Methanococcoides burtonii DSM 6242: one gene and its partner. The protein of the gene in region 1 binds, or shares a complex with, the protein of each later gene. Links are inferred from orthologs where the notes say so. Each region holds a gene or a part of one and is shown on either strand. Other genes may lie near its edges.

The links.
Region 2: the proteins of fen (region 1) and MBUR_RS11320 are in contact, whole or in part, in a crystal structure (PDB 1RXZ), measured with the Archaeoglobus fulgidus proteins. The link is inferred for Methanococcoides burtonii DSM 6242 from one-to-one orthologs. Residues at the interface, in WP_010877775.1 of Archaeoglobus fulgidus: Lys326, Ser327, Thr328, Gln329, Ala330, Thr331, Leu332, Glu333, Arg334, Trp335, Phe336; in WP_010877842.1 of Archaeoglobus fulgidus: Asn43, Val44, Ala45, Met46, Pro120, Arg121, Pro123, Leu125, Gln151, Met192, Ser194, Asn218, Tyr219, Pro220, Ile237, Leu238, Ala239, Pro240, Arg241, Ile242, Glu243, Ser244.

What each region holds. Positions count from the first base shown.
Region 1 is NC_007955.1:2,003,713-2,006,903, reverse strand. What follows is about bases 289-3,144. They hold fen (flap endonuclease-1), read right to left. Parts: upstream 2,297-3,144; coding sequence 1,280-2,296; downstream 289-1,279. Other genes in these bases: MBUR_RS09885 (hypothetical protein), read right to left, coding at 2,784-3,110; MBUR_RS09890 (hypothetical protein), read right to left, coding at 2,318-2,632; gpmI (2,3-bisphosphoglycerate-independent phosphoglycerate mutase), read left to right, coding at 289-1,283. Outside these bases: more of gpmI, read left to right, coding at 1-288. UniProt on the Methanocaldococcus jannaschii protein: Structure-specific nuclease with 5'-flap endonuclease and 5'-3' exonuclease activities involved in DNA replication and repair.
Region 2 is NC_007955.1:2,306,407-2,309,666, reverse strand. The notes cover bases 158-3,082. They hold MBUR_RS11320 (DNA polymerase sliding clamp), read left to right. Parts: upstream 158-1,213; coding sequence 1,214-1,951; downstream 1,952-3,082. Other genes in these bases: MBUR_RS11310 (cobyrinate a,c-diamide synthase), read right to left, coding at 3,052-3,082; priL (DNA primase regulatory subunit PriL), read left to right, coding at 1,953-3,047; MBUR_RS11325 (transcription factor S), read left to right, coding at 810-1,121; MBUR_RS11330 (NUDIX domain-containing protein), read left to right, coding at 413-832; artA (archaeosortase A), read right to left, coding at 158-346. In the rest of the region: more of artA, read right to left, coding at 1-157; more of MBUR_RS11310, read right to left, coding at 3,083-3,260.

The DNA of each region.
Region 1 (3,191 bases):
ACTTTTTCAAGAACCCTGTATTGAAGCAAGCAATTGAAAATGCAAAAGCACAGGGTTCTGCACTACACCTCATGGGGTTGTTCTCTTACGGGGGTGTTCACAGCCACATGAAACATCTTCGTGCCCTTATTGAATTTGCAAAGGATGAAGGTATTACCGAGATATTCATCCATGCATTCCTTGACGGCCGGGACGTTTCCCCAAGAGCGGCACTTGAAGATATGAAGGAACATGTGGAATACTGCAACAACCTGAGTGTCGGAAAGATAGCCACGGTTTCAGGGCGTTATTATGCCATGGACCGGGATAACCGCTGGGACCGGACCGAAGATGCATACAATGCGATCACCCGGGGCGATGGAGTATATTATTCAAAAGGACCCGTTGATGCCATTTCGGAAGGTTATGGTAGAGGCGAGAATGATGAATTCATCAAACCTACGGTGATCGTCGATGAAAATGGTAGACCCATAGGAAGGATGAATGAGAACGATACGGTCATTTTCTTCAATTTTCGCCCTGACCGTGCAAGGCAATTGACCTATGCTTTCGTGAATGATGAATTTGACAATTTTGAACGCAAAAGTCATCCGAAAGTGCATTTTGTATGCATGACCGAATACGATGAGAAGCTGGAGGTCCCCATAGCATTCCCTTCGGAAGAATTGAAGAACACATTGGGAGAGGTGCTCAGCAAAGAGGGAATTAAGCAGTTACGTATAGCTGAGACCGAAAAATATGCACATGTGACATTCTTTTTCAATGGCGGTGTTGAAAAGCAGAACGAAGGGGAGGAAAGATGTCTCATCCCATCACCAAAGGTGGCAACCTATGACCTGAAACCGGAGATGAGTGCCTATGAGGTCACAGAAGAGCTGATAGAAAGGATAGGATCTGGAAAGTATGATGTGATCGTACTCAATCTTGCCAACATGGACATGGTAGGGCATAGCGGCATAATGGAAGCGGCCGTGAAAGCGGTCGAGGTCGTTGATGATTGTGTAGGAAAGATAATTACCGCAATAAAGGAAGTCGGTGGTGAAGCCATGGTAATGGCAGACCATGGTAATGCCGAAAAGATGGTCGAGTTCTGTAACAATACGGAAAGGCAATGCTACACGGCCCATACATCAAATCCGGTCCGCTGTATCTATGTGACACAGGAAAAGAGAGTTGAGCTTCAAAAGGGAAGGCTCTCAGATGTTGCACCCACCATATTGAAGATCATGGGCATTGAAAAGCCACCGGAAATGACCGGTGTTCCTTTAATAAAGAACACTTAAAACCATTGATCAAGAGTGCTTTGACTGCCGCCTATGTTAGCTTCAAGGCGGTCAAGTGCTTTATTGACCCTCTCCTCTGAAAAATCATGTTTTTTGCAGAGAAGATCAATTACCCCGGCACGATCAGGCTTGATCCATTTCAGTTCATAATCGTCTGTTACGGGCGGGTTCATGAAGAAATCTCTTTTAGCATCAAGGTCTTCGATATCTTTACCAAGTTCTTTGAGTACAACTTTTATATCGCCGTGTTCCTTCACCAGTTTAAGCGCTCTTTTCGGACCGATGTTCTCGAGACCGGTATTATAATCTGTGCCCACACACATGGCAATATCGATCAATTGCTGTCTTGTAATGCCAAGTTCCCCAAGGGAATCCACAAGGGACAAGACCTCGGGTTTAACATCCACGTAGATGTTCTTTTTTGGAAGCTTTCGCTTACCGGTAATAGTGAGATTTCGAACAACCTGTGGTGCACCGAAAAGAAAAGAATCATAGTCCTGTGAACCGATATAATCAGCATCCCCTTTTTGCACCATGTATGAGGCCTGTGCCTCTCCCTCAGAGGGTGCTTTCACATAAGGGATACCCATCAATTCCAATAGTCTGACAGAATCATCGATCATCTCACGGGTCACTTTTGAGGAGGCCTGTGCATACTTGTAGGCTTCTTCCTCAAGCCCCTGCGCTTTTGCATCTTCCCATTTAGCAGTTGCACTTTCCCGGACCTCATGCCGTTTTGCCAGAGTGTCAGATTTGAAATCAGGAGGCTTGCCATCAAAGACAAAAATAGGTTTGACACCTGCTTCGATGAGACTGGTAAGCCTATAAAGGATACCCGAAAGATGAGAAGTGATCTGACCCCTGGAATCCTTTAAAGGGGTTCCGTCACGTTGCCGGATTATACTTAAGAACTGATAAAGAGTATTATACGCATCGATAGCCACTACTTTATTTGAAAGGCCAGCTATCTCGATCGTATCCTTAAGAAGTAGATCACCAATATCCGTACCCATGCTTACAAATAATAAAAAATATTAGATGTTACCCGAAAAACCATCTATCTTGGATAGCCTGATATCGATGACAGAATCATCGTTTGCATTCATTTTGCCAACTTTCAGGACGTTACCTATCCTTTCAACTACTTCTGTTTTGGTCACTTCAACCTGATGCCCATCATTACTACCATAGTTCTTGTGCACCACTAAAAGCTCCTGACCATCTACAGAATCTTTCCCCACCATTGAGACCAGATTTTTTACGACCTGCTCAAATTCAGAATATATCAGTATTTCTGAATACTTTCCAGCCTTTTTAATTATGCCAATTGGTTCTAAATTGATGCGCATATACGCACTCCCTTGAATCTTAGCAATATTACAAACTCCACCATATACTGGCACACATATATGGGTTTCGGCAGATGTCGACAGACATAATTAAAATTAACAGTTTCCTATGCATTCGATTCGGAGAAAATTACGGAAAAAAAAGAGGAAATTAACGATATGATCTCCTGTTAAATACGTCCATTGCCTCATCCACCACACTTATGACTTCGTTCATCTTCTTATCCATTGAGCTTTCAATACTTTGCACATTGATACGAAGAGAGCGTTCTTTCTCATCAAGCGTCTTTTCGATCCTTCGAAGCCTGATATCTACAGAAAGGATCATCGCAGCTAATGCACCCACCATTACAATAGCAGAAAGTATTATCAAAGAATTAGCTGAGCTGTATTTGAACCTACCAAGCCATTCATAAGTCAGCACGAAAGAAGATACAACCATCACAATCGAAAATACAATGTCCCGGGGATCCATCATTTTACCTCATTTACTAAACTTGCAGCAATACTATCAATAATAACATCGATGTATTATCTGACAAAACCTTATAACTTTTAT
Region 2 (3,260 bases), 300 kb from region 1 along the record:
GCGAAGGTATGTTCGCGAAAGGGAAATAGAAAAGAGAACCAAGCGCAGTTGCACTTGTGACCATTAGCACAGTATTGAGGTGACCCTTTTCTTCAGAAACTGAAAAGCCTTTGTAACCCTTGATCATATTCTGTGCCATGAACAAACAGAAAAAAGCAATGGCTATAGTGAGTATTACATTAAAATAATCGTTTATCGCGACATAATGTAATGGCTGGTAAGCCCAGTGTAGTGAAAAGAACACCCACCCTAAACCACCAACCAGAAACTTTATCCTTTTTGTTGGAGGTAGGATAGCAGATGCCATCATTAATGCGACGGCTATCCAAAGTACGTTTTCAATCATGATATAGTATCTTTATAACAGGTATCATATATAGTATCTTGCTAAATGGATAAGGTTCTGTAAAAAATGCCAGTCCCAACAACACCCCTATTGACTGTTGATGCCGTAATCATCTTAAATGGTAAGATTGTACTCATCAAACGGAACAATTACCCGTTCAAAAACGAATTTGCACTACCAGGTGGCTTTGTGGAGGTAGGTGAGACAACTGAAGCTGCGGCAATCAGAGAATCTTTTGAAGAAACCGGATTATCTATCGATCTTGTTAAATTGATCGGAGTGTATTCAGACCCTTCGCGCGATCCTCGTGGACACACTGTGTCCGTATGCTATCTAGCAACAGGTCATGGAAATCCGGAAGCGAACACAGATGCAGCAGATGTAGCTTTGTTCGATCCCGAAAAATTGCCTGAACTGGCTTTCGACCACCGAAAAATGATAGATGATGCAGGAGATGAGATTAATGGAATTCTGTCCAAAATGTAAAAGTATGATGCACCCAATCGAAGGGACGCTTAAATGTAGAAAATGTGGATATGAGAAAGTGAAGGATGCAGCTCCAGACCTTTTGAGCACATCATCAAGGGAAGAAAGAGAGGTCACTGTCCTTGAAGGTGATACTGATATCGGACTTCCTACAACAACTGCAAGATGCGAAGAATGTGGAAACAATACTGCATACTGGTGGCTAAGACAATTAAGGTCCGCCGATGAGTCGGAAACACGGTTTTTCAAATGTATCAAGTGCAGCTACACATGGCGTGAATACGACTAATATATATGATCTACTGAAAAACGCAGTGAAAACATATATACGGGAAATGATATAAACAAATTGAAATTGAGATTATTTGGCGGAGAAACAACATGTTCAAGGCGACAATTGATGCATATCTTCTAAAGGATTCGATCGAAACACTTTCTGTGCTCGTGGACGAAGCAAGGTTCAGGATTTCACCAGAAGGAGTTGTTGTAAGGGCGGTTGACCCTGCAAACGTTGCAATGGTAAGTTTTGACCTTACCCCAGAGGCATTCGATGACTTTGAAGCAAATGACTGTGAATTAGGATTGGACCTTTCAAGGATCAATGATATACTGGGAGTTGCAGACAGGGACGATAAGGTCCAGATGGAACTCGATGAGGAATCAAAGAAACTGAAGATCCAGATAGGCGGTTTTTCATATACAATTTCACTGCTTGACCCATCTACGATCCGTGCAGAACCTAGAATTCCACAGCTTGAACTGCCAGCAGAAATAGTCCTTAACGGAAAGGACCTACAAAAAGCTGTTAAAGCTGCTGAGAAAATAAGTGACCATATGTTACTTGGTGTTGAAGGAGAATCCTTCTTCATGGAAGCAGAGGGTGACACCGACCGTGTGAAGCTCACCATGACACGTGACCAGCTTATTGACATCAAGCCATCTCAAGTGCGTTCACTGTTCTCGCTTGACTACCTGTCAGACATTATAAAACCTGCTTCAAAATCCAACGAGATCTCACTTCACCTAGGCAACGATTTTCCTATAAAGATCAATTTCAGTATTGCCAACGGAAAAGGCACCATTGGATATCTGCTTGCACCAAGAATTGAATCAGACTAAAATGGATAACAGACATCTCGCCTTATACCCCTTTGTTACCGAGGCATCCGAATATGTCGGCAGCCTCGGATTTTCACCGGACAAGCTATTATCTTCGCGTGCACTGGAATCCGCACGTATAAGGGGAAGAGAGCGCGTAATACAAGCGCTTGAAGGCGAGATAGAAAAACCATCCCCATCCAGTTCAGAAGAAGGAAAGATACTTACTGAATTGCTGTCCTACCCTTTTTCCAGGATACTCGTATCCTGCATAGATGACCCTTTTTTAACCCGAAAATATGCACTCGCTGAAGCCAAGGCTGCATACCATTTATTGAAAACACAACAACCTGAGTTCCTACAGGACCTGGCCACTGATTTCAGGATCAATGCGGAGATCTACGAGAATCCGGAAACCCATGACATATTTTTCGACCTGCATTTTACGGATTATATCAAACTTGCAAGTCCTTTGAAGGACCTTAACTGGAAACTGGTAAACCGGAAGATGAAGAAGGGTTACGTAAAGATAAGCAAGGAAGAGCTTGCCCGTCTGCTCCAGGAGGCAATACGCCTGCGGATACAGAACTCACTCCCAGTAACCGTTCCGAAAGAGATATGTGAAGCCTGCATCCCGCATACGGATACAATCAGTGAAGAACTGGAAAAGAAGAAGACCGAATTCGGAGTAGGAGAGTTCCAGAGAGTCGAAAGTGACCTGTTCCCACCATGTATCACGCAAGCGATCGCAAATGTACGTGCAGGAGTTAACCTTGCACATTCGATGAGATTTGCAATGACCTCGTTCTTAATAAATATCGGGATGTCCGTTGATGAAGTGGTAGCAATGTTCAACATCTCCCCGGATTTTGACGAGGAAAAAACACGCTACCAGATAGAACACATCGCTGGAACTTCATCCGGCACAACATATAAACCGCCATCCTGCAACACGATGAGAACCTATGGCAACTGTTCAGCTCCGGATGAGTTATGCAAAGGAGTTAAGCATCCTTTAGGATATTATAGCAGAAGAGTGTGGGTCAAGAACAGGATGCAAAACGATAACGAAAAAGGGCATGAAGAGAAAAAGGAAGGAGAAACTCCCCCTCAGTAAGCATTTATCTCTTTTTGTACTGGCGACATTGTTCCACAAAACTGTCTACAGGGAACGAGCCAGGGTGCGCATGCATATAGCTTGCAAGGGAATTATGCTCCGTGATACCATCCTTTCCGTTCATGATGCCTTTACCACGGGACATTTCGTAAGCAAGCCTTGAATCACTATCACATTCCGTCAGAGAATAATGGAATTCATGGCCTCTGACAG